DNA from 2 places in the Streptomyces sp. NPDC026500 genome. Region 2 is predicted to be linked to the other one. Evidence: riboswitches for the same ligand, from Rfam matches in the RefSeq annotation. Region 2 holds a riboswitch; the other holds the start of a gene.
The links. Region 2 has a riboswitch for glycine ahead of gcvP (aminomethyl-transferring glycine dehydrogenase). Riboswitches for the same ligand answer to the same signal wherever they lie in the genome.
Positions count from the first base shown of each region.

Region 1 (11,566 bases), on a different contig from region 2:
AGGCACGGTCTCCCCGATCATGGACTTCTCCACGCCCCGTGATCCGAGTGGAAGACCGTGCCTGTCTGCGCGTCATCGCCGATGTCGCCCGCTCTTGACCGGCTCCGCGGGGCAGCGCCGCTGCTGCCCGCCCGGCAACGGCCCTCCGAGTCCGCGGTGCGGCGGCTGCCGGCCCGGATCGACGGTGACGCCCTCGACGCGGCGGTCGGGCGCCGGCTCGCGGACCGATCGTCGTCAAGGGCGACATGAAAAAGCTCCGCAGGCAGCTCAAGCCCCTTCGCCAGAAGGACATCCCGCTCCAGGGCCGGGGTCAGGGCCGGGGCACAGGCCACGGCCGCGCGGACACCACGTCCGCGACACCACCTTCGCCGAGGACGCCTCCGAGCTGCGGACCGGCATCGCGCCATGGCCACGCCGAGGCCCTGGGGGCGGGTGCGCGTGAATATCCACCACCAGGAGGGTCCCCGGTGGAACGAGTCCGTCAATATTGCGTGATAAATTCCGCTCGGATCACCGACTGCCTTTACTTACAGGGACACAGCCGCTCGTTCCGAAACGATCGCCCTTTCGAAGCGCTCGTGAAGAACGCATGACCGCGGACACGACCGACCCGCTCGCCAACATTGACAGTGATGACGCACACGGGTTCGCGTCCTACACGAGAAATGGACCAGTCAGTGACCACCAATCGCACCCTCGTCATTGTCGCCCACCCGAACCTCGCGGAATCCCGTGGCAACGCCACCTGGCTCGCCGGGATCAAGGACCTGGACAACGTCACCGTCCACGACCTCTACGAGACCTACCCCGATTTCAAGATCGATGCCGCACGCGAGCAGGAGCTGCTGCGCGAGCACGACACCATCGTCCTCCAGTTCCCGGTCTACTGGTACAGCGTAACCCCGCTGCTCAAGGCCTGGTTCGACGCGGTGCTGGTGCACGGTTTCGCCTTCACCTTCGACGGTTCCGCCTCCGCGCTGCAGGGCAAGAAGGCTTGGCTGGCCGTCACGGTCGGCAGCACCCTGGAGACCTACGCCGCGGACGGCCTCGCTCGGCGGACCCTCGAGGAGTACCTCGCCCCGGTCATTCAGACGCTGGAGTTCTGCCAGCTCGACTATCAGGGTTTCCACTCCGTCTACGGCATGATCTTCGACCCGCTGGACGAGGATCTCGTCCTGAACGCCAAGGAATACCGCAGGCTTCTCGCGGCCAGTGAGACGCCGGTCGGCTGACCTCGATTATTCGTGAATTCTTAGAGTTTCACGATTAATCACGGTGTTTATTCTGGGGCCGAGCCCCAGGCCGCGCGTTCCCGCATGTCACCGCCGCTTCCTTCGCCGAACTCGACGAGAGTTCAGCGAAGGAAGCCCCCGCGACGATCCTCAAGTGGCACCGGGACCTGGTGGTGTCCGCCGCCCGGGCCGGATTCAGATCACAGTGAGGGGAGAACAGGATGTCCGCCGTGGCCGTGCTGCTCGCGATGCGTGAGCAGGTGTTGGCGGGGCCGAGTGCGGCGGCGACGGAGGCGCAGCACGCGAAGGGGAAACTGACCGCGCGTGAGCGGATCGGGCTGCTGCTGGACGAGGGTTCGTTCAACGAGGTCGAGCCGCTGCGCCGGCACCGTGCCACCGGTTTCGGCCTGGAGGCGAAGAAACCCTACACCGACGGCGTGATCACCGGCTGGGGTACCGTCCACGGCCGCACGGTGTTCGTGTACGCGCATGACTTCCGGATCTTCGGCGGCGCGCTGGGCGAGGCCCACGCCCAGAAGATCCACAAGATCATGGACATGGCCATCGCGGCCGGTGCTCCGCTGGTGTCGTTGAACGACGGCGCGGGCGCCCGTATCCAGGAGGGCGTCACCGCGCTGGCCGGTTACGGCGGCATCTTCCAGCGCAACACCCGCGCCTCGGGTGTGATCCCGCAGATTTCCGTGATGCTCGGCCCGTGCGCGGGCGGCGCCGCCTATTCGCCGGCGCTGACCGACTTCGTGTTCATGGTCCGCGAGACCTCGCAGATGTTCATCACCGGCCCGGACGTGGTCAAGGCCGTCACCGGCGAGCAGATCTCCCAGAACGGTCTGGGCGGCGCGGACGTGCACGCCGAGGTCTCCGGTGTGGCGCACTTCGCCTGCGACGACGAGCGGACCTGCCTGGAGGAGGTCCGGTTCCTGTTGTCGATGCTGCCGCAGAACAACCGCGAGACCCCGCCGGTGGAGATGACCGAGGACCCGGCCGACCGCCGCTGCGAGGCGCTGCTGGACCTGGTCCCGGCCGACGGCAACCGCCCCTACGACATGCGCAAGGTGATCGAGGAGCTGGCCGACGAGGGCCAGTTCATGGAGATCCACGAGCGCTGGGCCACCAACGTCATCTGCGCGCTCACCCGCATGGACGGGCAGGTCGTCGGCATCGTCGCCAACCAGCCGCAGTCGCTGGCCGGTGTGCTGAACATCCACGCCTCGGAGAAGGCCGCGCGGTTCGTGCAGCTGTGCGACGCCTTCAACATCCCGCTGGTCACCCTGCTGGACGTGCCCGGCTTCCTGCCGGGCGTGGACCAGGAGCACGGCGGCATCATCCGCCATGGCGCCAAGCTGCTGTACGCGTACTGCAACGCCACCGTGCCGCGGATCTCGCTGGTGCTGCGCAAGGCGTACGGCGGCGCGTACATCGTCATGGACTCGCGCTCGGTCGGCGCGGACCTCGCGTTCGCCTGGCCGACCAACGAGATCGCGGTGATGGGCGCCGAGGGCGCCGCCGACGTCATCTTCCGCCGCGAGATCGCCGCCGCGGACGATCCGGAGGCCAAGCGCGTGGAGATGGTGCAGCAGTACAAGGACGAGCTGATGCACCCCTACTACGCCGCCGAGCGCGGCCTGGTCGATGACGTGATCGACCCCGCCGCCACCCGCGAGGTGCTCATCCGCTCCCTGCAGATGCTCCGCACCAAGCACGCGGACCTGCCCGCCCGCAAGCACGGCAACCCACCCCAGTGAGCGCACCGAAGGGGCAGCAGATGGACCAGGGGGACCTCCGCATCATCCAAGGCGATCCCACTCCCGAGGAACTCGCCGCGCTGATCGCGGTTCTGGCGGCCCGCACCGCCGCGCAGCGCGCCGCCACTCCGCGGTTCGCCCATGGCAACCGCCGCCCGCAGGCCCGCTGGCGCCGCCTCGAGCGCGCGGCCGGCTACCGCAGCCCCGTCTCCTGGCGCTGATGCCGCCCGCCTCGGTTCGACGTGGTGCAACCGAACGGCGTCAGCACCATGTTGTAGGCAAAGGCCACGGCGACAGTCAGGAAGCCGATCGCCCCGAGCATCGTCACCGTGTACAGGGCGCGCCCGGTGCGACTTTTCAGGGACTCTCCGCTGCGTGAGCAGGGAAGGCCCCGACAGCGCCGAAAGAAACGAACGCGCTGTTCAGGGCCCGTTTCCCTAGCACTCGATGATGTTCACCGCGAGCCCGCCACGCGCGGTCTCCTTGTACTTGACGCTCATGTCGGCGCCGGTCTCCTTCATGGTCTTGATGACCTTGTCGAGGGAGACCATGTGGGAGCCGTCGCCGCGCATGGCCATCCGGGCCGCCGTCACGGCCTTCACCGCGGCCATGCCGTTGCGCTCGATGCAGGGGATCTGGACCAGGCCGCCGACCGGGTCGCAGGTCAGGCCGAGGTTGTGCTCCATGCCGATCTCGGCGGCGTTCTCGACCTGCTCGGGGCTGCCGCCGAGCACCTCGGCGAGCGCGCCGGCCGCCATCGAGCAGGCCGAGCCGACCTCGCCCTGGCAGCCGACCTCGGCGCCCGAGATGGAGGCGTTCTCCTTGAAGAGCATGCCGATGGCTCCGGCGGCGAGCAGGAACCGTACGACACCTTCCTCGTCGGCGCCCGGCACGAAGTTGATGTAGTAGTGCAGCACCGCCGGGATGATGCCCGCCGCGCCGTTGGTGGGGGCGGTGACCACGCGGCCGCCCGCCGCGTTCTCCTCGTTGACCGCCATCGCGTAGAGGGTGATCCACTCCATGGCGTGGGCCAGCGGATCGCCCTCGGCGCGCAGCTGGCGGGCCGAGTGGGCGGCGCGGCGGCGGACCCTGAGGCCGCCCGGCAGGATGCCCTCGCGGGCCATGCCGCGCGAGACGCACGCCTGCATCACGCGCCAGATGCCGAGGAGCCCCTCGCGGATCTCCTCCTCGGTGCGCCAGGCCCGCTCGTTCTCCAGCATCAGGGCGGAGATCGACAGGCCGGTCTCCTTCGTGAGCCGCAGCAGCTCGTCGCCCGTGCGGAACGGGTACTTCAGGATCGTGTCGTCGAGCTTGATGCGGTCCTCGCCGACCGCGTCCTCGTCGACCACGAAGCCGCCGCCGACCGAGTAGTACGTCTTCTCCATGACGAGCTCGCCCGAGGCGTCGTACGCGAAGATCGTCATGCCGTTCGCGTGGTACGGCAGGGCCTTGCGGCGGTGCAGGACCAGGTCGTCGTCGAAGGAGAAGTCGATCTCGTGCTCGCCGAGCAGGTTGAGCCGGCCCGAGGCCTTGATCTGCTCGACCCGCTCGTCGGCGCCCTCCACGTCCACCGTCCGGGGCGAGGCGCCCTCCAGGCCGAGCAGCACCGCCTTGGGGGTGCCGTGACCGTGGCCGGTCGCGCCCAGCGAGCCGTACAGCTCGGCGCGTATCGCCGTTACGGGGGCGAGCAGCTCTTCGTTGCGCAGCCGCCGCGCGAACATCCGCGCCGCGCGCATCGGGCCCACCGTGTGGGAGCTGGACGGGCCGATGCCGATCGAGAACAGGTCGAAGACCGAGATGGCCACGGGAACTCCTTGGTGGTTTCGCCGGACGCCGTTGTCCGGCGGAGGTGGTGCGGGACCGCATGGAACGGGGCACCGCGCTCTTCCAGTGTGCGCGGTGCCCCGGATGCCCGTACGAAAGGAACCGTACGGGTGAATACAACGTATGACGGAAAGCCTACGAAACTACTTCAGCCCGGGGTACAACGGGTGCTTGTCGGCCAGAGCGGACACGCGGACCTTCAGGCCCTCCACGTCGTAGGACGGCTTCAGCGCCTCGGCGATGATGTCCGCGACCTCGGTGAAGTCCTCGGCCGTGAAACCGCGGGTGGCGAGGGCGGGCGTGCCGATGCGCAGGCCGGAGGTGACCATCGGCGGGCGGGGGTCGTTCGGGATGGCGTTGCGGTTGACCGTGATGCCGACCTCGTGGAGGCGGTCCTCGGCCTGCTGCCCGTCCAGCTCGGAGTTGCGCAGGTCGACCAGGACCAGGTGCACGTCCGTGCCCCCGGACAGGACGTCCACGCCCACGGCCTTCACGTCGTCCTGGACCAGGCGCTCGGCCAGGATGCGCGCGCCGTCCAGCGTGCGCTGCTGGCGCTCCTTGAAGTCGTCGGTGGCGGCGACCTTGAAGGAGACGGCCTTGGCGGCGATCACGTGCTCCAGCGGACCGCCCTGCTGACCGGGGAAGACCGCGGAGTTGATCTTCTTGGCCAGCTCGGCCGTCGAGAGGATCACGCCACCGCGGGGGCCGCCGAGGGTCTTGTGGGTGGTCGTCGTGACGACGTGGGCGTGCGGCACCGGGTTCGGGTGCAGCCCGGCGGCCACCAGGCCGGCGAAGTGCGCCATGTCGACCATGAGGTACGCGCCGACCTCGTCGGCGATGCGGCGGAACTCGGCGAAGTCCAGCTGCCGCGGGTAGGCCGACCAGCCGGCCACGATCAGCTTCGGGCGGGACTCCTTGGCGAGGCGCTCGACCTCGGCCATGTCGACCTGACCGGTCTCGTCGCTCACGTGGTACGCGACCACGTTGTAGAGCTTGCCCGAGAAGTTGATCTTCATGCCGTGGGTGAGGTGCCCGCCGTGCGCGAGGTTCAGACCCATGATCGTGTCGCCCGGCTTGAGCAGCGCGAACATCGCCGCCGCGTTGGCCTGGGCGCCCGAGTGCGGCTGCACGTTGGCGTGCTCGGCGCCGAACAGCGCCTTGACGCGGTCGATGGCGATCTGCTCGACCACGTCGACGTGCTCGCAGCCGCCGTAGTAGCGGCGGCCCGGGTAGCCCTCGGCGTACTTGTTGGTCAGGACCGAGCCCTGGGCCTCCATGACCGCGACCGGAGCGAAGTTCTCCGAGGCGATCATCTCCAGGGTGGACTGCTGACGGTGCAGCTCGGCGTCGACGGCGGCCGCGACGTCCGGGTCCAGCTCGTGAAGGGGGGTGTTCAGAAGCGACATGCGGTGACTCCTCAGCCGGCGGTGAAGGCGGTGTACTCGTCGGCGGACATCAGGTCCTCGGGCTCGTCCGCGACGCGCACCTTGAACAGCCAGCCGCCCTCGAAGGGCGCGGAGTTCACCAGCGACGGGTCGTCCACCACGTCCTGGTTGGCCTCGACGACCTCGCCGTCGACCGGGGAGTACAGGTCGCTGACCGACTTGGTCGACTCCAGCTCACCGCAGGACTCGCCCGCGGTCACCGTGTCACCGACCTCCGGGAGCTGGGCGTAGACGACATCGCCGAGCGCGTTGGCCGCGAACTCGGTGATGCCGACCGTCGCGACGCCGTCCTCGGCGACGGACAGCCACTCGTGCTCCTTGCTGTAGCGCAGCTGCTGGGGGTTGCTCATGGCCTGAATTCTCCTGTACGCGGTGGAGTGCTGATGGAGGGAAGCGTGGGTGACACGGGCGGATGTGCCCAGGGTCACGTCCGACGCCCGACGGGGCGCCCGTCAGGGCCGGCGCCCGACGGGCATACGTGTCATGTCCGGCCCTGCGGACCGGTGTCGTTCCGGCCCGTGCGGACCAGTGTCATTTCTGGCGCCTGTAGAACGGCAGCGCCACGACCTCGTACGGTTCGTGGCTGCCCCGGATGTCCACACCGACACCGGCGGTGCCCGGCGCGGCGTGCGCGGCGTCGACGTACGCCATGGCGATCGGCTTGCCCAGCGTGGGGGAGGGGGCGCCGGAGGTGATCTCGCCGATCACCTGGCCGCCGGCGACGACCGAGTACCCGGCACGCGGCACGCGACGCCCCTCGGCGATCAGGCCGACGAGGACCCGCGGCGGGTTCTGCTCGGCACGGGAGGCGGCCTCCGACAGCGCCGCGCGCCCCACGAAGTCGCCCTCCTTCTCGAACTTCACGACCCGGCCGAGACCGGCGTCGAAGGGGGTCAGCGAGGTGGTCAGCTCGTGCCCGTACAGCGGCATGCCGGCCTCCAGGCGCAGCGTGTCGCGGCAGGACAGACCGCAGGGGACCAGCCCGGCCGGGGTGCCCGCGTCGGTCAGCGCCTGCCACACCTTCTCGGCGTCGGCGGGGGCGACGAACAGCTCGAAGCCGTCCTCGCCGGTGTAGCCGGTGCGGGCGATCAGGGCCGGGACGCCGGCCACCGTGCCCGGCAGGCCGGCGTAGTACTTCAGGCCGTCCAGGTCCGCGTCCGTGACCGACTTGAGGATGCCGGAGGACTCGGGCCCCTGAACGGCGATCAGCGCGTACGCGTCACGGTCGTCGCGCACCACGGCGTCGAAACCGGCGGCGCGCTCGGTCAGCGCGTCCAGCACCACCTGGGCGTTGGAGGCGTTCGCGACGACCATGTAGTCGTGCTCGGCGAGCCGGTAGACGATCAGGTCGTCCAGGATGCCGCCGTCCTCCTGGCAGATCATGGTGTAGCGGGCGCGGCCCACGCCGACGGTGGCGATGTTGCCGACCAGCGCGTGGTTCAGGAGAGCCGCGGCCTCGGGGCCGGTGACGGTGATCTCGCCCATGTGGGAGAGGTCGAAGAGGCCGGCCTTCGTGCGGACGGCGAGGTGCTCGTCGCGCTCCGAGCCGTAGCGCAGGGGCATGTCCCAGCCTGCGAAGTCGGTCATCGTCGCGCCGAGCGAGCGATGCAGGGCATCGAGCGCGGTGTGACGGGGTGCGGTGCTGCTCATCGGTCTGGCTCCCAAGGCATGACGGCGAGGTCGTTCCTCCCCATCTGTCATCGGAACCTGAGAGGTTCATCACGACCCCACGAAATGGTGGTCCTGATTTGCACCTTGGGTGGAGCCACCGGAGAGCGGCCCGCTTTTCAGATGTGCCTCGCCCGCGCGGTAACGGGGCCTGAGAGATTCAAGGGAGGGACTTGCTCCTTCGGCGCCCGGGTACACGTACCCAGGACTCTCCCGCGCGGATTCAAGCGGCCGGTATGCAGTTGGCGCGGCCATCATTGCACGCGCTGTCCGATCCCGGCAGCCCGCACCTGGAGCCGTCCCGTCGGGGCGGTCCGCATCTGTGACCGGCCTGTGGCAGTCCGCGCATGAAAAGGGGAAGCGCCGGGCATTACCTTCTCTTTACAGTCGACGGGGATGGGACTCCACGTCCAAGGGGAGGACGGTCACGGTGAACAGGACCACGGCGTACGCGACGACCTCGGGTCTCGCACTGCCCGAGCAGCCCGGCGCAGCGGCCCGGAAGGCGCGCGGCCCGCTTCCGGCGGCCGTCGTCCGGGATCTTCGCGACCGGGTGGGGCACAGCCCGCACGGTCTGCGCTTCGGGGCGCGCGACGTCGTCGTGGTCACCGGACTGCCCGGCAGCGGCAAGTCGACGCTGATGCGGCGGGCCGTGCGGGGCACGCGCGTCGACTCGCAGGACACCCGCGACCGCTGGGACGGCCGGACGGCCCGCCTGCTGCCGTACGTGGTCTACCGCCCCCTGGTCCGCCTCGCGCACTACGCCGGCCTGCGCCGCGCGCTGCGCGAGGGCGGCGGACTAGTCGTGCACGACTGCGGTACGCAGGCCTGGGTGCGCCGCTGGCTCGCCCGCGAGGCGCGGCGCCGGGGCGGCGCGCTGCACCTGCTGCTGCTCGACGTCACGCCGGGCACCGCGCTGGACGGCCAGCGCGAGCGCGGCCGGGGCGTCTCGCGCTACGCCTTCGCCCGCCATCGCGGCGCGGTCGCCCGGCTGCTGCGCGCCGCCGAGAAGGGAGACCTGCCCGAGGGGTGCGGTTCGGCGGTGCTCATCGACCGGGACGCGGCGGATGTGCTGCGCAGGATCGACTTCGGCCACTGAGCGGTCGCGGTGGCCCACTAACCTTTCCAGCTGGAACAGCGGTTCGAAGCGGGCGGTAGACAGATGGACTTTCCGGCACAGGCGCACCCCCATCCGCACGGCGGTTGGCCCGGCAACGAGTTGGAGGAGGTGTTGTCCTCCTCCCTCGGCGTGCCGGCGGGGCCCTCGGCCGGCGCTCGCATCGTCGAGGTGCTCGGCCGCAGCTTCGTGTGGGTGCCGCTGCCCAACGGCGGCGGCCCGCAGAGCGGTCCGCTCGATCTGCCCACGATGGACCTCGGGGGCCAGGTGTACGTCCCCGTCTTCAGCTCCGAGGAGCAGTTCCGCCAGGTCACCGGCGGCCACATGCCCTACACGATCGCGCCCGCGGTGGAGTTCGCCCGCGGACTTCCGCCGCAGGTCGGCATCGCGGTCAACCCGGACGGCGTGGTCGGCGTACCGCTGCCGCCGATGGCCGTCGCCGAGCTGTGCCGGGCCGGGCGGACCCCGCTGGACGGGTCGGCCAGCGGGGGCCGGGTGCGGCTCTTCGAGCCCGACTGGCAGGAGGACCCGATCGACTTCCTCGCCGCGGCCTCGGCCGAGTTCGCCGGGACCGGCGTCGTCCTGAGCGCCCGCCGCTGCCTGGCCAGCATCGAGGGCGACGATCCGGTCATGTTCATCGGCGTCGAGCTCTCGCTGTGGGAGGGCGAGGCCCGCACCCTGCCCCTCGACGCCCTGGGCCGTGCCCTCGGCCGCGTCCCGATGAACATTCCGGTGAACCTGGTTCTCCTCGATGTGACGCAGGACCCGGTCGGCGACTGGATGCGGGCCCAGGTGCGCCCCTTCTACCAGCACGGTCACTGAACGCGGCCCGTCCCGAGGGCGCCCGGGAAACCGTGCGCCCGGTCCCGCGGGGCCCTTGGCTCCCTCGCGCGGCGGGCTCCGGCTCTCGACTGCTTCCCCCGGCGGAGCGCGATCGCCGCATAAGCTGGTTTCATGGCCTGGTCGAGGTGTTGACGCACGTTCGTATCCGGTGCCTCGGGCGTATAGGGATGAGTTCGTCGTGAATTGTTCGCGAAGGGGCGGTTGAGGGTGAGCGCGTCGGGCACGGCCGCGGCCGGGCAGGTCGAGCACATGCTGCGCCAGGTGACACCCGGGCGTTACGACGCCTACGAGGCGCTCCTTCGCGCGCTCGCGACCCCGTCGTCCGGCCAGGTGTGGATGCTGCTCTGGCACGGCCAGGCCGGCTCTCCGGACGCCCAGTACGGGAACATGCAGGTGGAAGGCTTCGGGTACGCGCCCTGCGTCACCTCGGCCCAGGAACTCTCGGCCAGCGGCTGGAACCGCTCGTACGAGGTCGTGGACGGGCTGGACGTGGCCCGCACCCTGTACCCCGACCAGTTCGGCCTCTGGCTCAATCCGCACGCCCCCGGTGGCGGCCTCGGCATCCCCTGGCTGGATCTGCGCCGGATCGCCACGGGCCTGGAGCGGCAGCCCGCGGGCCCGCTCCGGCTCTCCGAACCCGGCATCGAAGTCCCGCAGTTCTACGCCCTGTTGACCCAGAACGCGCATCTGACCCCGGCCGTGCGCTCGCTGCGCCGCGCCTGGGTCCAGCCCGCCCTCGGGGCGCCGTATCTCGCCATCGGCCTCGACGTGTACGACACTTCACCGCCCGCGGTGGACTCGGTGCGGGCGATGATGCAGCAGTCCATCGGCGCGGTCCCGGACGGGCTGCCCGTCTCCACCGTCGCGATGTCGGACGAGTTCGACCCGGTGGCCATGTGGCTGCGCGCGAATGCCCGGCCGTTCTACGACCGCGAGGCCCACGCGGCTCCCGCGCAGGCTCCGATGGCGGGCGGCTACGGCTATCCGCCGGCCCGCGGCGGCTACTGAGGGCGTCCCGAATCCCGGACCTGTCGGATGCCAGTGCGAGTTCGGCTGGCATCATGACCCTGCACACGGCCTTCTTGTGTCGTGCGTCGCATGCTGCTGACCTGCGGGGAAGCGGATGTATGTGCCGGTTGTCCCGTTTTGGTACAACCTCTGACTGTAAAGACCTCTATGGGCCATTTCGTGTCAATTGGCAGTCGTCCGACTCCCGTTACCCACTGTTCGGATAACGGAATCCCTCAACAAGCATCACGGTTGCGCATACTTTCTCCATGAGGCCTGGCACCTGATCGTGGCGGCACTGAAGACTCCCCCATCAGACACGGGTCTTCGATCCCGTGAGCGAGTGCAAGTCGAATCATCAGCCGGGTCATCGGGCCGCACCATCTGCGGTCGACCTCCCGGCGAGCAAGTGAACCAAGCCGCAGACAGCGGCAGGCGTAGGCCGGTCACCACCGGCGAGAGGGGTCGGGTCACTGTGACCGCACCGATCGAGACCACCGCGGCGGCAACGGAAGCGCAGCCAGAGGCTGTGCTTGCCGGGGTCGGCAAGGGGCAGATCGAGGGCCGTTCCCTGGGACAGATCGCCTGGACGCGCTTCAAGCGCGACAAGGTGGCGGTCGCCGGCGGTGTCATCGTCGTACTGCTCATCCTGATGGCGATCCTCGC
Region 1 is NZ_JBVHQB010000023.1:46,516-58,081, reverse strand. It holds gene ACZ4N5_RS33385 (NAD(P)H-dependent oxidoreductase) at 678-1,232, shown strand; gene ACZ4N5_RS33380 (acyl-CoA carboxylase subunit beta) at 1,454-2,995, shown strand; gene ACZ4N5_RS33375 (acyl-CoA carboxylase epsilon subunit) at 3,016-3,216, shown strand; gene ACZ4N5_RS33370 (L-serine ammonia-lyase) at 3,433-4,800, opposite strand; gene glyA (serine hydroxymethyltransferase) at 4,963-6,225, opposite strand; gene gcvH (glycine cleavage system protein GcvH) at 6,237-6,614, opposite strand; gene gcvT (glycine cleavage system aminomethyltransferase GcvT) at 6,796-7,914, opposite strand; glycine riboswitch at 7,949-8,061, opposite strand; glycine riboswitch at 8,062-8,158, opposite strand; gene ACZ4N5_RS33350 (AAA family ATPase) at 8,363-9,031, shown strand; gene ACZ4N5_RS33345 (enhanced serine sensitivity protein SseB) at 9,095-9,871, shown strand; gene ACZ4N5_RS33340 (enhanced serine sensitivity protein SseB C-terminal domain-containing protein) at 10,100-10,900, shown strand; gene ACZ4N5_RS33335 (ABC transporter permease) at 11,376-11,566, shown strand, end outside.
Region 1: linked by a shared signal. The riboswitch ahead of gcvT (glycine cleavage system aminomethyltransferase GcvT) and the one ahead of gcvP (aminomethyl-transferring glycine dehydrogenase) in region 2 are both predicted to bind glycine.

Region 2 (11,566 bases):
CGCCGAACCCGCGCGCCGCCAGATAGAAGGCGATTCCCGTACTGCCGATCACCGCCGCGACCATGGCACCGCGGCCGAGGTCCGGCCAGGGACGCGTACGGTCGAATCCGATCACGCGCATCCCCTGGCCCTCGCGCATCAGCAGGTGCGCGACGAGCGCGACCGGCACCAGAGCCGACGCGATACCGAAGAGCTGCCAGGCCAGATCGAGCCAGGGCCGGCCCGGCGCCGCCGAGGCGTTCAGGGTGGCCGCCTGGTCCTTGAGACCACCCGGTTTCGTGACCGATCCGACAAAACTGATCAGCGCGGACACTCCACTCGCGCCGAGCGACAGCGCCAGGACGAGCAGCGTCTCGTCCCGGAGAATCCGGCGTGTCAGCCTCTCCTTCGGAAAGGAATCGGCCGCCGATCCCGCCTCCACCTGCACTCCCGCCTCCAGTTGGGTATTCCCGCCGCATCCCCATCGTCGCCCCGCTAGGGTCTCGAAAGAAGTTACGAAGATCGTGCGCGACAGGCCGTCGGGGGACGGGCGCCATACGGGGCGTACTTCCCCCTTTGCCTGTTCTACGGCTGTCCCACGGCTTGGGCTCACCTGGGAGGACCTCACCGTCATGGGACGTCACAGCTTGCCCGACGCGCCACGGGCGGGCTCCGCCGACCCCCGGCTCCGCGCACGCCGCCGCAATGTGGCCCTCGCGACGGCACTCGTCCTCACCGTCGCCGGAGGCACCGCCGCCGCCGTCCGGGGAGGCCTGTTCTCCTTCGGGGGCTCCTGCCGGGACGACGCCGTCCACATCGAGGTGGCCGCCTCGCCGGACATCGCGCCCGCGCTCAGGGCCGCCGCCGAGGACGCCCGCGCGAAGAACGTCACCTCCGACGGCCGCTGCCTCGACGTCAGGGTGACCGCGCGCGAGTCGTACCAGGTCGCCGCCGCGCTCCGGTCGGGCGGGAAGCCCGACGTGCAGGTGTGGGTACCGGACTCGGACGCGTGGGTGGAACGGGTCACCGAGATCACCACCGCGACGCAGGTCACCAGCCTGGGCAACGTCGCCTCCTCACCGGTCGGCGTCGCCGTGGTTCCGTCGGCCGCCAAAGCACTGGGCTGGCCCGGGAAGACGTACACCTGGACCGAGCTGGCCGGGGAGACGATGCAGGACAAAAGGCTCAAGTTGGGCACGGTCGATCCTGCCCGCAGCTCGACGGGACTGCTCGCGCTCGCCCGGATCAGCGCGGCCGCCTCCCGGGTCAAGGGCGGTGACGTCCGGGCGGCCGCCATGGCCAAGGCGCTCTCGCAGCGCACGTCCGACAGCGACACCCAGCTCCTGGACACCCTGCCCCCCGACTTCTCCGGCTCCGGGCAGGACAGCCCCGGGCGCAATCAGGCCCTGATCCTCTCCGAGCAGGCGGCGTTCGCCCACAACACCTCGGCGGACGGGGGTGACGACCTCGACCTCTTCTACCCCAAGGACGGCGCGCCGCTGCTCGACTACCCGTACACGCTGGTCGACGCTCCGCGGCTGGGCACGGACAAGAGCCGTGCGGCCCTGCGGTTCATGACGTTGCTCGGAGAGGCGGCACCCCGGCAGTTCCTGCGGGTGTTCGGTTTCCGCACGGACGCCGAGAACCCGTCGGCCACGCTGGTCACCGAGGCCGGCGGGAGGTCCCCGCAGCCGTACGCGCGCATCCTCGTCGACCACGCGTCGAAGGAGGCGGTCCAGGAAGCCCTCGGCATGTGGACGATCACGGTGGAGCGCGCCCGGATCACCACGGTCGTCGACGCCTCCTCCTCCATGGCCGAGCCGCTGCCGGGCAGCGATCAGTCACGCATGGACGTCACCAAGGAGTCGCTGCTCCAGGCGCTCGCCACGTTCACCCCCGAGGACGAGATCGGGCTGTGGAAGTTCTCCACGAAACTCGACGGCGACAAGGACTACCGCGTCCTCGTACCGACCGAGCGGCTCGGCGACGCCAAGGGATCCCGCACCCAGCGCGAGAAGCTGTCCGCGGCCTTCCGCTCCCTGAAGCCGGTCCCGCACGGAGAGACCGGTCTGTACGACACCACACTCGCCGCGTACAAGGCAGCCGTCGCCTCCTACGCGAAGGGCCGGTTCAACGCGCTGGTCGTCCTCACGGACGGAGTCAACCAGGACCCCGGCAGCATCTCCCGGTCCGATCTCGTCGCCGAGCTGCAGAAACTGGCCGACCCGGAACGCCCGGTGCCCCTGATCGCCATCGCGGTGGGCCCGGACAGCGACCGACGGGAGGTCGATCAGATCGCCAGGGCGACCGGCGGCTCCGGCCAGCGGGTCAACGAGCCGTCACAGATCCACGCGGCGATGCTCAAGGCGATCACAGCCGCGGGCGCGGGCAACCCGGACTGACCGGCACCGCCGGGCGTCACCCCAGCGGAACCGGCTCCGGCAGTCCCACCGGCCAGGTGTGCACCGGGTCCCCGAGATGCATCAGCTCGCCGTAGCGCCTCGTCGTCGCGGCCAGCGCGGCATCGCGGCCGAGTCCCTTCTCCAGGGCCCGGTGGAAGGTGGCCGCCTGCCAGGTCGCGCCGTTGACGCGCAGCCGGCACCGGTCCTCGATCACGCCCAGGTAGAGATCCCGGTCGGCGGGCTCGACGCCCCACGCGTCGAGCCCGGCGGCGGCGAGCGGCAGCAGTTCGTCGCGGACCAGGTTCGCGGCGTCGACCTGCGTGGTCCCGCCGTAGCGGCCGCGCCGCGGCCACTCCAGGCGCGCGTCGATGCCGTACCGGCAGGCCGCGTCGAAATTGGCGGCCGCCGCCTCGAAGGACAGCCGCGTCCACACCGGACGCGGCTCCTCGGCGAGCGCGCGGACCAGCCCGTAGTAGAAGGCGGCATTGGCGATGACATCGGTGACGGTCGGGCCCGCGGGCAGCACCCGGTTCTCGACGCGCAGATGCGGTACACCGTCGGCGATGCCGTACACGGGCCGGTTCCAGCGATACACCGTGCCGTTGTGCAGCACCAGCTCGGCGAGCTTGGGTACGCCCCCGGCATCGAGGACTCCGAGCGGATCCTCCTCGTCGCAGATGGGGAGCAGGGGCGGGAAGAACCGCAGGTTCTCCTCGAAGAGGTCGTACGCCGAGGTGACCCACCGTTCGCCGAACCAGGTGCGCGGTCGGACTCCCTGCGCCTGCAGCTCCGGCGGCCGCGTGTCGGTGGACTGCTGGAACAGCGGGGGCCTCGACTCCCGCCACAGCTCGTGCCCGAACAGGAACGGCGAGTTGGCCCCGACCGCGACCTGCGGCGCCGCGACCGCCTGCGCCGCGTTCCACACATCCGCGAACCGGCCCGGTGTGACCTGGAGGTGCAACTGCACAGAGGTGCAGGCGGCTTCGGGCGCGATGGATCCCGACCTGCACACCAAACGCTCCACACCGTCTATGTCGAGTTCGAAATCCTCTCCGCGCGCGGCCACGATCTGATCGTTGAGCAGCGTGTAGCGGTCGACGTCCGAGAGGTTCGAGGACACCAGATCGTCCTGGCCCAGCGTCGGCAGGATGCCGATCATCACGATTCCGGCGTCGACCTCGCTGGCTTTCCGATGGGCATACGCGAGCGAGGTGCGGATCTCTTCGGCGAGCCGGTCGAATACCCGGCCGCCCAATCGGTGTGGGGCGATGTTGACTTCCAGGTTGAACATGGCGAGTTCTGTTTGGAAATCGCGGCTCGCAATCCTTTCGAGTACTTGCCCATTCATCATTCTGGGCATGCCGTCGGGCCCTGCGAGATTCAATTCGATCTCCAGGCCCATCAGGTTCTTCGGACGGTCGAACCGCTTCTCCTCCAGCAGTCGCTCCAGCCCCGTCAGACACTGTCGGAGCTTGTCGCGGTAGCGCTGCCGATCAGACAGGCCGAACGTCCCTGCCACGACCTTCTCCCCCATCGAAGTGTCCCTCCTCGGATGGGCAGGCCGACGCTTCGGCCCTGGCGTCCCGGGTCACGGTGGATGATGCCCAGGCAACGCGATCCATAACGTCCCGCGCTCGCTCTTCGACCGCTAGGCTGGACATCGGCCCCGGGCACATTCACCGGGCATGGAGCATTGAGCAAGTTTGCCGCCCGACATGATCTCGTGAAAAACGCCGACGAGAATCGGCCGACCGCTCCGGCGGAGCATTCCGAGGTCACCGCGGTTCGACCGCGCAGAATCGGGATGAATCCCTCGTTTCATCGACCGAATAGCGCCTTGCTCTTCGTATTCGGGACGACTAGACGAAACAAAGCCTGAACACGCGTCGTATAAACTCCGCTACCGAGGCAGAGAGTTGGCGCTCGCGGTCCTAGGTCCTGTCGTCATGGTGACGACGGCAGGCGACACCCTGTCGGCAGATCCAGACCCCTCGCCCCTCTGACCCGAGAGCTGACAGCGCCGTCCGCCCCCGCCCTCGCGCCACTGTGCCTGTCGAATGAGAGGCGACCCACCATGCCGCTGCACGTACCCCCGGCTCCCGCGCCCGCCCTGCGCACCGTTCTCACGGCACTCGGTTCCCCCACCGCTGTCCGCGAAGCCCGTACCCCGTCCCTGCGCCTGGCGCAGGGACCCGCCACCCCCGAACTCCCGCTGCCCGTCCACGTCCTGGATCGCATCACTCCCGCGGGCGCCTCCGCCACCCGGCTCGCCGGGTGGCGTTTCCTGATCCGTTGCGGCGACCGTGCGGTGGCCGCCGCCGACACCATGCTGACCCCGGACGGCTGGGCCTTCTCACGCTTCTTCGAGGGCCCCTACATCACCGCGACGGAACGCGCCCTGCGGCAGGCCGAGACCATGCAACAGCCCTACCAGGCGCGCCTGTTGTCCGTGCCCGAGCTCTACATGCTGACCCTCTGGCTGCACGGCGACTGCACGGCGGACGGCGCGACCGGCCATCCGGCCGCCACCGACCTCCTGGTCCCGCTCGCGCCCGCCCCGCCCGGCATCGCCGCACACCGTCCGTACCACGTCGCCGAACTGCTGCCGGTCCTCACCCACCGGGTCACCCCGGCACCGCTCCTCAGCTCGCCCGCCTGATCCTCCGCGCCCGTGCCCCGCAGCCGTGTCGCGGCCGCGGGGCACTGCGCTGTCACCACCCCGGAGAGCAGCTCGCTCGTTAGGGCCATGCAGCGCTCGTACGAGGGGAAACACACCTCGCACCCGACCTGACTAGCCCCATTCGGCCACCCCGAACCACCCGAAAGGACGGCGTAGTTGGGGTGAACCCTCCGCGCGGGTGATGCGTCATAAACCTGTGAGAAGTGGTGCCCTCAAATCCCTGCGGATTGGCGCCTGTGGGGCAACACTGGGTTCCAGACCACACACCAACGGGGGGCGGCCATGAGTACCTCAAGCCGCAAGACAGACACCACAGCCATCACTCACATCTCGACCCAGCGAAAGATCCCATCCATGTGCCAGCACCAGCCACCGTGTCCGTCAGCCGAATCAGCCGACCGGGAGTCCGCCCGCCTTGTGGCGCACCACCCGGAGCAGGGATGGAGCCTGCTGTGCAACGGCGTTCTGCTCTTCGAGGACACCGGTGAGCTCCTGCCGGACGGCCAGATCATCGCCCCGCACCGCCCGCTGGGCGGCGCGCCGGTGATGACGGCCGCCTGAGCCGCACGACCCGGGCGGCCGTGACAGGCCGCCCAGACACACGAGGGGCCGGCCCGGAGACGTACTCTCCGAACCGGCCCCGACGCATGTCCGAGGGTGATCACTCCCCGTAGGCGTCCACGTGCCGAGCGCTGATCAGTCCTCGTAGGCGTCAAGCGGCGGGCAGGAGCAGACGAGGTTCCGGTCGCCGTACGCCTGGTCGATGCGGCGCACCGGCGGCCAGTACTTGTCGGCGGCCGAGACACCGGCCGGGAAGACGGCCTCCTCGCGGCTGTAGGGGTGCTCCCAGTCGCCGCCGAGCGCGGCGGCCGTGTGCGGCGCCCCGCGCAGCGGGTTGTCGTCCACCGCCCACTCGCCGGAGCCGACCTTCTCGATCTCCGCGCGGATCGCGATCATCGCCTCGCAGAACCGGTCGAGCTCCCCGAGGTCCTCGGACTCGGTCGGCTCGATCATCAGCGTGCCGGCCACCGGGAACGACATCGTCGGCGCGTGGAAGCCGTAGTCGATGAGTCGCTTGGCGATGTCGTCGACGCTCACGCCGGTCGCCTTGGTGAGCGGGCGCAGGTCGATGATGCACTCGTGCGCGACCAGGCCGGCGGGACCGGTGTACAGCACCGGGTAGTGCGGCTCCAGGCGCTTGGCGATGTAGTTGGCGGAGAGCACGGCCACCTGCGTGGCGCGCTTGAGGCCCTCGCCGCCCATCAGCCGGACGTACGACCAGGAGATGGGCAGGATGCCCGCGGAACCCCAGGGAGCGGCCGAGATCGGGCCGACACCGGTCTCGGGACCGGCCTCGGGCTGGAGCGGGTGGTTCGGCAGGTACGGCGCCAGGTGCGCGCGCACACCGACCGGGCCCACGCCCGGACCGCCACCGCCGTGCGGGATGCAGAAGGTCTTGTGCAGGTTGAGGTGCGAGACGTCGCCGCCGAAGTGACCCGGCTTGGCGAGGCCCACCAGGGCGTTGAGGTTGGCACCGTCGACGTAGACCTGGCCGCCGGCCTCGTGCACCTGGGCGCAGATGTCGGCGACGTGCTCCTCGAACACACCGTGCGTCGAGGGGTACGTGATCATCAGCACCGACAGTTCGTCGCGGTACTGCTCGATCTTGGCGCGCAGGTCCGCGACGTCGATCTCGCCGTCGTCCGCGGTCTTCACCACGACGACCTTCATGCCGGCCATCACGGCGCTGGCGGCGTTGGTGCCGTGCGCGGAGGACGGGATGAGGCAGACGGTGCGCTGGTCGTCGCCGTTGGCGCGGTGGTAGCCGCGGACGGCCAGCAGACCGGCCAGCTCGCCCTGAGAACCGGCGTTGGGCTGGAGCGACACCTTGTCGTAGCCGGTGACCTCGGCGAGCTGGTCCTCCAGCTCGTGGATGAGCGTCAGATAGCCCCGCGCCTGCTCGGCGGGCGCGAAGGGGTGCATCTGCCCGAACTCGGGCCAGGTGACCGGCTCCATCTCGGTGGTCGCGTTGAGCTTCATGGTGCAGGAGCCCAGCGGGATCATGCCGCGGTCGAGCGCGTAGTCGCGGTCGGAGAGCTTGCGCAGGTAGCGCAGCATCGCGGTCTCGGAGCGGTGCTGGTGGAAGACGGGGTGCGTGAGGTACTCGTCGGTGCGCAGCAGCGCGGCCGGCAGGGTGTCCTGCGTGCTCGCGTCCAGCGCCTCGATGTCGCCTTCAACGCCGAAGGCGGTCCACACGGCGGCCAGCTGGTCGCGCGTGGTCGTCTCGTCGCACGAGATCGACACCTGGTCGGCGTCGACGAGGTGGAGGTTGACGCCGTGGTCGCGGGCGGCGGCCACGATCTCGGCGGAGCGGCCCGGGACCCGCACGGTGAGCGTGTCGAAGTACGCGCCGTGCACGACCTCGATACCGCCGGCGGTGAGCCCCGCGGCCAGGACGGTGGCGTAGCGGTGGGTACGCCGTGCGATGGTCCGCAGGCCGTCGGGACCGTGGTAGACGGCGTACATGCCGGCCATCACGGCGAGCAGCACCTGAGCCGTACAGATGTTGCTGGTCGCCTTCTCGCGGCGGATGTGCTGCTCACGCGTCTGCAGGGCGAGGCGGTACGCCTTGTGCCCGTCGGCGTCCACGGACACACCGACCAGGCGGCCGGGGAGGCTGCGCGCGAACTTCTCGCGCACCGCCATGTAACCGGCGTGCGGACCGCCGAAGCCCATCGGCACACCGAAGCGCTGCGTCGTACCGATCGCGATGTCCGCGTCGAGCTCGCCGGGCGAGGTCAGCAGGGTCAGGGCGAGCAGATCGGCGGCGACGGTGACGACGGCGCCCAGCTCGTGCGCCTGCTCGACGATCGGCTTGATGTCGCGTACGGCACCGGAGGCGCCCGGGTACTGGATCAGCACGCCGTTGATCTCGCGCCCGGCGAGATCGGCCGGGATGCCGTCGGCGAGGTCGGCGACGACGATCTCGACGCCGGTCGGCTCGGCGCGGGTCTCTATGACGGCGATGGTCTGCGGCAGCGCGTCCGCGTCGACCAGGAAGAGGCCCTTCTTGTTCTTGCCCATGCGGCGGGACAGCGCCATCGCCTCGGCGGCGGCGGTGCCCTCGTCGAGGAGGGAGGCGCCGGAGGTCGGCAGTCCGGTCAGCTCGGCGACGACGGTCTGGAAGTTCAGCAGCGCCTCGAGACGGCCCTGCGAGATCTCCGGCTGGTACGGCGTGTACGCGGTGTACCAGGCCGGGTTCTCCATGACGTTGCGCAGGATCACCGGCGGCGTGAACGTGCCGTAGTAACCGAGGCCGATCATCGAGCCGAGCACCTCGTTGCGGTCCGCGAGGGAGCGGAGCTCGGCGAGTACCTCGGCCTCGGTGCGCGCGGCCGGCAGCTTCAGGGCCTCGGCGTTCTTGATCACGTCGGGCACCGCGGCGGCCGTCAGCTCGTCGAGCGAGCCGTATCCGACCTGCGCGAGCATCTTGGCCCGCGCTTCGGAGTCGGGCCCGATGTGGCGCTGCTCGAAGGGAATGCCCTGTTCGAGCTCGGAAAGCGGAATACGAGGGGCGGTCATGGCGGAGGCCTCCTGGTCTGACGCGACCTTCGAGGGGCACCCCGGCACGGGTACCCCGACGGCCTCCCCCTCTGTCATCTCAACCTGAGAGTTTCACCGGATCGTCCTCGGACGGTCCGGCTTTCACCGTCGGTGAGAGCGGAAGCCATCGACACCCGCCCTGCTTTCCAGAGTGACCTCGTCCGTGCGGTACGTGAGCCTGAGAGATTCCGGGGAGGATTTGCTCCTTCGGCGCCTCCGGTGAAATCTGGAGGACTCTCCCGCACGGGATCAGCAGCCGTCTGCCAGCCTACCAGCGAGGACAAGACATCAGCCTTCGAGTGGCCGCCTTCACAAATGTGCTCTTTTGTAGTACTTACGGATGAGTTTGCGACCACTGGAGGGACCGTGCAGACCGACATCGATCCGCGCAACCTGATCGGCCGCAAGGCGTTCGACAGCAAGGGCACCAAGATCGGCACGATCGACGAGGTCTATCTCGACGACGCCACCGGTGTCCCGGAGTGGGCGGCCATACGCACCGGGCTGTTCAGCAGGGATGCCTTCGTGCCCCTGGAGCCCAGCGAGATCGTCGAGGGGACCCTGCGTATCCCCTTCGACCGAGCGCTGATCAAGGACGCCCCCGACTTCGGCGTCGGGCGTCACCTCTCCCCCGAACAGGAACTCCAGCTCTACCACCACTACGGTCTCGACGTGGCGTCCCCTCCGCCGCCGCCGGACCGGGACTTCGGCCGGCTAGCGGGCACGGAGGACGCCTGAGCCCTGCGGCCCGGGCCCGCGTCCGGACCCGGGCCCGCGTCTGGGCCCGGGTCAGGGCCCGCGTCTGGGCCCGCGTCTGGGCCCGCGTCTGGGCCCGGGTCAGGGCCCGCGTCTGGGTCTGGGTCAGGGCCCGCGTCTGGGTCTGGGCCCGCGTCCGCGTCTAGATCTGGGTCTGGGCCCGCGTCCGCGTCTGGGCCCGCGTCCCGGCCCGGACCCTGCGTCCCGGCTTCTGACACCACCGGCTCGGAACCGGCCGGGAGCCCTTCGGCATCCTCCGGTCTTCGCTCCACCAGGGGCAGCGGGTCCGCCGGCTCCAGCTGCGGATCGTCCGTCCGGAAGGTCCGCACCCGGCCGGGATCGGACCAGGGCGTCTCGAACCGCACCGTGACCCGCCCCAGCCCGCTCCCCTGTACCCATCCGTGCCCGAACTCGGCATGGCGCACATCGTGCCCGGAGGGCCACCGCCGCTCCGCGGGCGGTACCTCCCCGGCGGCCTCTTCGGCCGGCTCGTCCGCGGAACGCTCCTCGGCCGCCAGGTCCCCCACGGCAGCGGCCTGCGCCTGCGCGAACAGGTCCTCCTGCGTGTAGTCGGCGAGCCCGGAGACACCTACCCCCAGCAGGCGCACGCCGCCGGTAGTGTCCACGCCCTCCAGCAGCCGGGCTGCGGCCTCCCGGACGACACCGGGGTCGTCCGTGGGCCCCCTCAGCGTCTCGGACCGGGTCAGCGTCGAGAAGTCGTACCTGCGCACCTTCAGCACGATGGTCCGCCCCGACAGCCCGGCCCGGCGCAGCCGCCGCACACACCGGTCCGCGAGCCGCTGCACCTCCAGCTCCACCCGGACGCGGTCGTGGATGTCCACGTCGTACGTGTCCTCGACCGACACCGACTTGGTCTCCCGCTCGGCCACCACGGGCCGCTCGTCGTGGGCCAGCGCCATCGCGAACAGCGCGTGCCCGTGAGCCTTCCCCACCAGCCGTACCAGCTCGTCCTCGCCCGCCTCGGCGAGCTCCTCGACGGTGGTGATGCCGGCCCGCCGCAGATGGTCGCCGGTGGCCGGCCCCACACCCGGCAGTGTCCGTACCGGCATCGGCCCCAGCAGCGCGCGCTCGGTGCCCGGCTCGATCACCACGAGACCGTCGGGTTTGGCCTGCTCCGAGGCGATCTTCGCCAGCATCTTGGAGGCGGCGAGCCCCACCGACCCCGTGAGCCCCGTGACCGCCCGGATGTCCGCGCGCAGCTTGGCACCGGCCAGCCGCGCCGAGGCGTCGTCCCAGGCCGTCCCGCCCGCCTCCAGGTCCACGAACGCCTCGTCCAGGCTCAGCGGCTCCACCAGCGGCGACAGGGCCCTCAGAAGCCCCATCACCTGCTCGCTGACCTCACGGTAGAGCCCGAAGCGCGGCACGAGATAGGCGGCGTTCGGTGCGCGCCTGCGGGCCTGGGCCATGGGCATCGCCGAGTTCACCCCGAAGACGCGCGCCTCGTACGAGGCGGTGGCGACCACTCCACGGGGTCCGAGCCCGCCCACGACGACGGCCTTCCCGCGCAGGCTCGGCTTGGACGCCTGCTCCGCCGAGGCGAAGAAGGCATCCATGTCGAGATGCAGGATCGTGGGCGCGGTTCTCACATCTCCGATGCTGCCCTACGCCACTGACAATGCCCCGGCACGCCGGGGCATCACGTCATCGAAAGCCGCGCGTCACACCGCGCGGTTGCGCCTGCGCGCCAGCTCGTCGGCGGGATTGTGCCCGAGGAGCGTCTCACCGGTGTCCACGCGCTCTCCGTGCAACTGCGACAGGGCGCTCTCGACATCCCGCCACACCACGCCCACGGCGATGCCGAAGACACCCTGGCCGCCCTGCAGCAGCGCGTGCACCTCGTCGGGCGAGGTGCACTCGTAGACCGTCGCGCCGTCGCTCATCAGCGTCATGCGCTCCAGGTCCTGGAAGCCGCGCTCCCTCAGGTGCTGGACCGTGGTGCGGATGTTCTGCAGCGCCACCCCGGTGTCGAGGAACCGCTTGACGATCTTCAGGACCACCACGTCCCGGAAGCTGTACAGGCGCTGCGTCCCCGACCCGTAGGCGGGACGCACACTGGGCTCGACCAGTCCGGTCCGCGCCCAGTAGTCCAGCTGCCGGTAGGTGATGCCCGCGGCGGCGCACGCCG
Region 2 is NZ_JBVHQB010000009.1:8,475-20,040, reverse strand. It holds gene ACZ4N5_RS17815 (CPBP family intramembrane glutamic endopeptidase) at 1-427, opposite strand, end outside; gene ACZ4N5_RS17810 (substrate-binding and VWA domain-containing protein) at 612-2,381, shown strand; gene ACZ4N5_RS17805 (glutamate-cysteine ligase family protein) at 2,398-3,915, opposite strand; gene ACZ4N5_RS17800 (hypothetical protein) at 4,456-5,040, shown strand; gene ACZ4N5_RS17795 (DUF5999 family protein) at 5,416-5,622, shown strand; gene gcvP (aminomethyl-transferring glycine dehydrogenase) at 5,758-8,643, opposite strand; glycine riboswitch at 8,821-8,916, opposite strand; gene ACZ4N5_RS17785 (PRC-barrel domain-containing protein) at 9,031-9,402, shown strand; gene ACZ4N5_RS17780 (DNA polymerase IV) at 9,324-11,027, opposite strand; gene ACZ4N5_RS17775 (MerR family transcriptional regulator) at 11,100-11,566, opposite strand, start outside.